Regions from separate parts of the Streptomyces sp. NPDC052109 genome, predicted to be linked through region 3. Evidence: riboswitches for the same ligand, from Rfam matches in the RefSeq annotation. Region 3 holds a riboswitch; each other region holds the start of a gene.
What was found. A riboswitch is a leader RNA that binds a small molecule or an ion and turns the genes downstream of it on or off. The one in region 3 is predicted to bind cyclic di-AMP.

Region 1: another riboswitch for cyclic di-AMP. It lies ahead of AB0L59_RS07825 (transglycosylase SLT domain-containing protein); the one in region 3 lies ahead of AB0L59_RS06875 (NlpC/P60 family protein).
Region 2: another riboswitch for cyclic di-AMP. It lies ahead of AB0L59_RS33660 (C40 family peptidase); the one in region 3 lies ahead of AB0L59_RS06875 (NlpC/P60 family protein).

The regions. Positions count from the first base shown of each region.
Region 1 is NZ_JBFAWF010000002.1:485,077-487,330, forward strand. Features, by position in the region: gene AB0L59_RS07820 (polyprenyl synthetase family protein) at 1-557, opposite strand, end outside; cyclic di-AMP (ydaO/yuaA leader) riboswitch at 1,182-1,357, shown strand; gene AB0L59_RS07825 (transglycosylase SLT domain-containing protein) at 1,361-1,852, shown strand; gene AB0L59_RS07830 (HAD family hydrolase) at 2,019-2,254, opposite strand, start outside.
Region 2 is NZ_JBFAWF010000023.1:21,115-23,368, forward strand. Features, by position in the region: gene AB0L59_RS33650 (ATP-dependent Clp protease proteolytic subunit) at 1-348, shown strand, start outside; gene AB0L59_RS33655 (hypothetical protein) at 356-661, shown strand; cyclic di-AMP (ydaO/yuaA leader) riboswitch at 1,096-1,235, shown strand; gene AB0L59_RS33660 (C40 family peptidase) at 1,238-1,711, shown strand; gene AB0L59_RS33665 (ATP-binding protein) at 2,244-2,254, opposite strand, start outside.
Region 3 is NZ_JBFAWF010000002.1:295,167-297,420, forward strand. Features, by position in the region: gene pcrA (DNA helicase PcrA) at 1-460, opposite strand, end outside; cyclic di-AMP (ydaO/yuaA leader) riboswitch at 782-926, shown strand; gene AB0L59_RS06875 (NlpC/P60 family protein) at 934-2,109, shown strand.

The sequences.
Region 1 (2,254 bases), 190 kb from region 3:
ACGGCCACCAGCGAGCCGGTCTTGCCGCCGAGCACGTCCAGGTAGTGCTCGACGGGGTCACGGCCGTCCGAGGGGCCGGCGGTCTCCAGGATCTGGCCCGTGACCAGCCGCTCGAACGCGAGGGCCTGCACCCGGACCGCCTCGGGGCCGAGGTCGGCGAGGATCTGGGAGGCGCGGGCGAAGAGGAAGTCGCCGGTGAGGACCGCGACGGAGTTGCCCCAGCGAGTGTTGGCGCTGTCGACGCCGCGCCGCACGGCGGCCTCGTCCATGACGTCGTCGTGGTACAGCGTGGCCAGGTGAGTCAGCTCCACCACCACGGCCGACGGCACGACGCCCGGCGCGTAGGGGTCGCCGAACTGGGCCGCGAGCATCACGAGCAGCGGCCGGAACCGCTTCCCGCCGGCTCGCACGAGGTGCTGCGCGGCCCCGGTGATGAACGGGACCTCGCTCTTGGTGGCCTCGAGCAAGCCTTCCTCGACAGCCGCCAATCCGGCCTGGACATCGGCTTCCAGAGCCTGGTCCCGCACGCTCAGCCCGAACGGCCCGACGACGGTCACGAGGGGTCTCCTGTCTGCTGGTGTCTGCTGGCGATTACACGGTTTGTCGATAGGTCGCTGCCATCACTCAAGTCAGCGTATCCGGTCCTGTTTCGATCACCGATAGCGCCCACCGGTCCAGCCTGGGCGGTATCGGATCATGACCGGTATGTTTTTGATCAAGTGGTAAGAGCGGACATTTATCGACTTAACAGGACCCCGCACGCTTTGTCGCGAATCGGGGAGCGAGCGGAGTAACGCCTGCACCTCCCTCCACGCCGCGACGATCATGCACCACGCGGCGACCGCCCCGACCACTACGACAACGACCGGGGCCGCGTCACGGGTTCCACCGCCCACTCGATCCACCCAAATCCCCTATGTCCGATTTGAACTGCTTTGCTATTTCGTGAGTTGGGTCACGTCGGCTGTCGAGATCACGAACCCCCAGGTCACGTCTCCGCCTTTACTCCACCCATACCCCGTCGGGGAGTTGAGGATTGGCAACCGCAAAGGATCAAGCACCCCATACGGCGCATATCAAGGTCAAATAGTGCGTTGCGCTCATCCGGGACTTGTTCCCGACATGTGCTCTCGCATACGTTCCGGGCCAGCCAGGCGGACGCCGAATCCTGCCGCCGCCTGTGTGACCCATCGACGAACTCATTCGTACGGCAGGAGCGGGGGACCCAGGTAAGTCGCCGGGCCGGACGACACACGTCGCACCGGAACGGCTAGGGGTGAAGCCGCGCCCTCGGGCGCGGCCGGGCACCTCCCCGCCCGAACCCGACAGCTCACCTCGCAGGCGACGGAGAGGACTTCCCATGTCTGCTGCCGCTCAGTACCGCCGTACCCGGAACAACCGCCTCGTCCGCGCCCTCGCCGTCGCCGGCACGGGTGCCGCCGTCCTCGCCCTGCCGCTCTTCGGCGCCACCGGCGCCTCCGCGGCCACCACCACGAGCACCACGACGGCCTCCACCACGACCGCCGGGTACCAGAACAACCTGGACGGCTGGATCCGCGAGTCGCTCGCGATCATGGCCCAGAAGGGCATCCCGGGCACCTACAACGGCATTTACCGCAACGTCATGCGGGAGTCCTCCGGCAACCCGAAGGCCATCAACCTCTGGGACTCCAACGCCGCCGCGGGCATCCCGTCCAAGGGTCTGCTCCAGGTGATCGACCCGACCTTCAACACCTACCACGTGGCCGGCACCGCGTTCGACCCCTACGACCCGGTCGCCAACATCACCGCGGCCTGCAACTACGCCGCCGCCCGGTACGGCTCGATCGACAACGTCCACAGCGCGTACTGACCGTCCCACTCCCGCGGACCGGCACGACATCGGCCGTCCGGCACGTACCCGCACCTGACGGACGGGGCCGTGCCGGACGGCCGCCGCGCATCCACGGGGCCGCCGCGCATCCACCGGCCGCCCGCGTGCGCCGGGCCCGTACGCCGGCCGCGTACTGATGTGCCGGTCAGTCGGTCGGGAACAGTCTTTCGAGGACGACGGCGATGCCGTCGCGCTCGTTCGACAGCGTGATCTCATCGGCCACCGCCTTCAGTTCCGGGTGCGCGTTGGACATGGCGACCCCCCGTCCTGCCCACTCGAACATCGGGATGTCGTTGGGCATGTCGCCGAACGCCAGGGCCCTTGCCGCGGCGATGCCGAGCCGCTCGGCGGCCAGCGCGAGACCGGTCGCCTTGGTCACTC
Region 2 (2,254 bases), on a different contig from region 3:
TACTGCCTGGGCCGGGCCGCGTCCCAGGCCGCGCTGCTGATCGCGGCCGGCACGCCGGGCAAGCGGTTCGCCCTCCCCGGTGCGCGCATGGTGATCGCGCAGCCGAAGCTCCCCGAACCCGTGCGGGGACAGCCCAGCGACCTGGTCATCCAGGCCGAGGAGTTGACCCGGGTCCGCGCGGCGACGGAGAAGATGCTCGTCCGCCACACCGGGCGTACGTCCGAGCAGGTCCACCGTGACCTGGAACGGGACTTGACGCTGGACGCCCCCGCGGCGGTGGCCTACGGCCTGGTGGACGGCATCGTGCCGAGCCGGCGGAGCATGCCCGGCGCACGGGGCGCGGAGTGAGCCGCCGATGCTGCCGGAACTGCCGCCGCTGCCCGCACTGACGCGTGCCGAGGGCGAACTGATCGACCGTTACCTGGAGGCGGTCGACCTGCTGGGGCGCGTCAATCCCGCACACGACGGGGACACCTACCGCGGACTGCGCGCGGCGCAGGCCCTGGTACGCAAGGCCGCAGAGCTGCGTGACGCCCTCGCGTCGATGCACCGGCGAGGCGAGACGGAGCTGCACGGGGACACACTGGCACGGGCCTTGCGGGTGCTGGACGGTGAGCGTCGGGCCGCGCGCGTCGCGCTCCCGCCGGACGGCGTCGGCTGATCCGGACGCCGGACCAGCCGGGCGGGCCCGAATGTCGACGGGCGCCGTTCGGATCGGACTTGAAACGGCCCGAACGACGTACCGCCGACCGGTGTATATCCAGGACGTTTTCCGGGCCTCCCGACTTGCGCGCCGCGTCGGTTCGCGAGCCGCGAGAAGACGCTCCGCCCCAGGTCCGCGGCTACGAGCGGAAACTGACGCCGCCTCGAACACAGCACTGTCCACCCGAACGGGCGAGTGGTGAGTAACGCCACAAATCCCCGGTTCCATTGGGATTTTCTGACAGTCGTGAGTGAAGATCCCTGTCTGACGACAAGCCCCCGCCACCGCGGCGGGGCGGTTCGGGCGGACGCCGAGTCCTGCCGCCGCCCGGACGACCGGTCGACAGGAGTGGATCGGCAGGAGTGGAGGACCCGAGCAAGGCGGGTCGCCGGAGCGGCCGTTCGTCTGTACGTCACAGGCGGCCGGAGGTTCCGAGCAGCCCTTGGGGTGAAGCCGCGGCAAACGCGGCCGGGCAACTTCGCCAGCCCGAATCCGACAGGTCATCCTTCACAGGCGGCTGACGAAGGGTTGCGCATGACTGCGCTCAATCGTGTCCCGTCGCTCATGGCCCGGGCCGGTACGGCCTCGGCCCTCACCCTTGCCGCCGTCGGCGGCTCGATCGCGGTTCCCGGTCTCGCCACCGAGGCCTCGGCCGCCGGCATCGCGGCCAAAGCACTGGAGGTCGCGGCCTCCAAGAGGGGCGCCCCGTACCAGTACGGGGCCACGGGCCCGCGCAGGTTCGACTGCTCGGGACTGACGCTCTACTCGTTCAAGAAGGCGGGCAAGACCCTGCCGCGTACCGCCGCCGCGCAGTACAACAGGACGCACCACATCTCCGCCAGCCGCCGCAAGGCCGGTGACCTGGTCTTCTTCCACTCGGGTTCGTACGTCTACCACGTCGGCATCTACGCCGGGCACGGGAAGATCTGGCACGCGCCGAGGACCGGAGACGTGGTGAGGCTCCAGAAGATCTGGACCAAGAGCGTCTGGTACGGCCGGGTCAGCTGACCGGCCGTCAGGTCAGGGCCGGGAGCGGCTCCAGCAACAGGGCCGCTCCCGGCACCGTCAGCGCCCCGGTGCCCGCCTGGAGCCCACGGGCGGCCCGGGGTCGGCGCAGTCATGCCGCCGCCCGGTCCACCAGCAACGCCGCCGCCCGGAACCACGCCGGTGCCGGTGCGGACACGATCGGCGCGGGCAGGAGCGTCCGGGGCAGCCTCCGCCGCCGTCGTCGGTGCGTCTGTAGCCGGTCCTGGTGGAGGAACTGGTTCTGGTGACCGCGCCGGGACACGCGCTGATCAGCACGGCGCCGCTGGTGCCGAAGCCCGGGTACGGCGTGGTGTGCGCACTGGTCAACGCCGGGCCGGGCGTGGCCGTCGCACCGGAGACGGTGGCCCGCACTGCGGTCACACCGGTCGGCGTTCGCCGCCCGGAGGCGGGCCGGCCGAGCCGGACGATCTCGCTGACCCACCCCCCTGAGGAGACGACACACGCCGCGGACGTTCCGTGCCCTGCTGCGCGCAGCCTTCGGCGGAGCCGGGCGCTAGGCCCTGT
Region 3 (2,254 bases):
CGACGAGCTGCTCCACGCGCTCCTTCATCTCGCCCGCGGCCTTGTTGGTGAAGGTGATCGCGAGGATCTGGCCCGGGAGCACATTCCGCTCGGCGAGCAGGTGGGCGATGCGGTGGGTGAGCACGCGGGTCTTGCCGGAGCCGGCGCCGGCGACGATGAGCAGCGGGGAGCCGGCGTGCACGACCGCGGCGCGCTGGTTGTCGTTCAGCCCCTGCAGGAGGGCCGCCGCGTCGATCACGGGGCGGGGGGCGCCGTCGCGGTAATAACCTCCCCCGCTCTCGACTGCGCTCGAACGGGGAGACCCCCATCGGTCCGGCGGCACGTCGAACTTCCCGCCGAACAGATCGTCCGGAACGGGCTCCGGAGCGTGATCGTCCTCGGGCGGCGGCGGGGGCTCCTCCTCATGCCCGCGAGGGGGCTGGAGGTCCGCCAGGAAGCTGTCGTCAAAGAGGCTGCTCATCGCTCTACGAGTCTAGGGCGCCCCACCGACAACCGGTCGCCGTCCCCGGAACATGGCCGATCCGGAAGAGGGTTGATCTTCACCGGGCACCGGATCGCCGGCCGCTCACGCAGCGGAACCCACCCGCTGACACCCCTGCTCACGCATCGGAACCACCCGATGACTCAGGCGCGAAACCGGGCTCAGGTCACGAAAATGTATCGGACATATCACGCACCAACCTTCACAGGAGTCACACGAGTTGGCTAGCGTGCGTTCGGGCCGTACGACCCCTACCGGCGAACCTCGCCGGACCGCGCGGCCCCCGCCGAGTCCGGCGCGTCCCCAAGGGCGCCCGGAGCCGGGGACCCACCGATCCCGGGGTGAATCGGCCGACTCCCGCCCGGGACGACGCCGTAGGGCAACCCTTCCGAACCGCCGCCCGAACCCGACAGCTAACCCGGTAGGCGGCCCATTGGAAGGAGTCGCCTCCCTTGGCGTCGCACCGCAAGCCGCGCCCCGGCGGGACCACCGGAGCGGGTCTCCGCACCCCCGCCCTCGCCACCGCCGCCCTCACCTCCATGGCCGTGTTCTCGCAGACTGCCGAGGCCGCCACCAGAACCGATCACACCAAGCCGAGCCTGGAGGAGGTCGAGAAGAAGGTCGACGACCTCTACCGCCAGGCGGAGTCGGCGACCGAGAAGTACGACGCGGCCAAGGAGCGGGCCGGCAAACAGCGCGGACGCGTCGACGCCCTGCGCGACGAGGTCGCCCGGCGCACCGCACGCCTCAACAAGGCCCGCGAGGAGATGGGCTCCTTCGCCGCGGCGCAGTACCGCACCGGCGCCGCCGCCCCCGACACGGCCACCTTCCTGCTGGCGGACGACCCGCAGGACTACTTCGACCAGAGCCAGCTGATGAACCGGCTGACCTCGCGGGAGAAGAGCGCGGTCGACGACTACATCGGCGAGCAGTCCGCGACCGTGAAGAAGCGGCGGGAGGCCGCGGAGAGCCTGCAGTCGCTGACCGACTCACAGCACGACCTGCAGACCGCGAAGGCCACCGTCCAGAAGAAACTGGCATCCGCGCGCCAGCTGCTGTCGCAGCTCACGGCCCAGGAGAAGGCGCGGCTGGCCGCCATCGAGCGGGAGCAGCAGCAGGAGGCGGCGCGCAGGGCGGCCGAGCTGGCGAAGCAGCAGGCAGCGCGGCAGCAGGCCGGCTCTTCCTCGTCGTCCTCGTCCGCGGGCCCCGGGTCCGGATCCGGATCGACGGGGTCCGGCTCGGCCGGGTCCACGGCATCGGGCTCGTACGACACGAAGGCCGGGAAGGCGATCGCCTTCGCCCGGGCGCAGATCGGCAAACCGTATGTGTGGGGCGCCACCGGCCCGGACTCCTACGACTGCTCGGGCCTCACCCAGGCCGCCTGGAAGGCCGCCGGCGTCACGCTTCCGCGCACCACGTACGACCAGGTCGACGCGGGCACCACGGTCTCCCTGGCCGACGCCCGGCCCGGCGACCTGATCTTCTTCTACGGCGACATCAGCCACGTCGGCGTCTACATAGGCAACGGCATGATGATCCACGCCCCGAAGCCGGGCGCGTACGTCCGCGAGGAGTCGATCTACTACGGCGGAGAGTCCATCATCCACAGCGTGGTCCGCCCGGGCTGACCGCCCCGGGGCACCGACGCGCCCGTCCCGTGCCGCGCTCCACGCGTGCGTGCGGAGTGGGCGGACCGGATGACGGCCACGCACGCGTACCGGCGTTTTCCGTCGCACGCGTGCGTGCCCTTCCCGGCCGGGGACCGTGCGACTC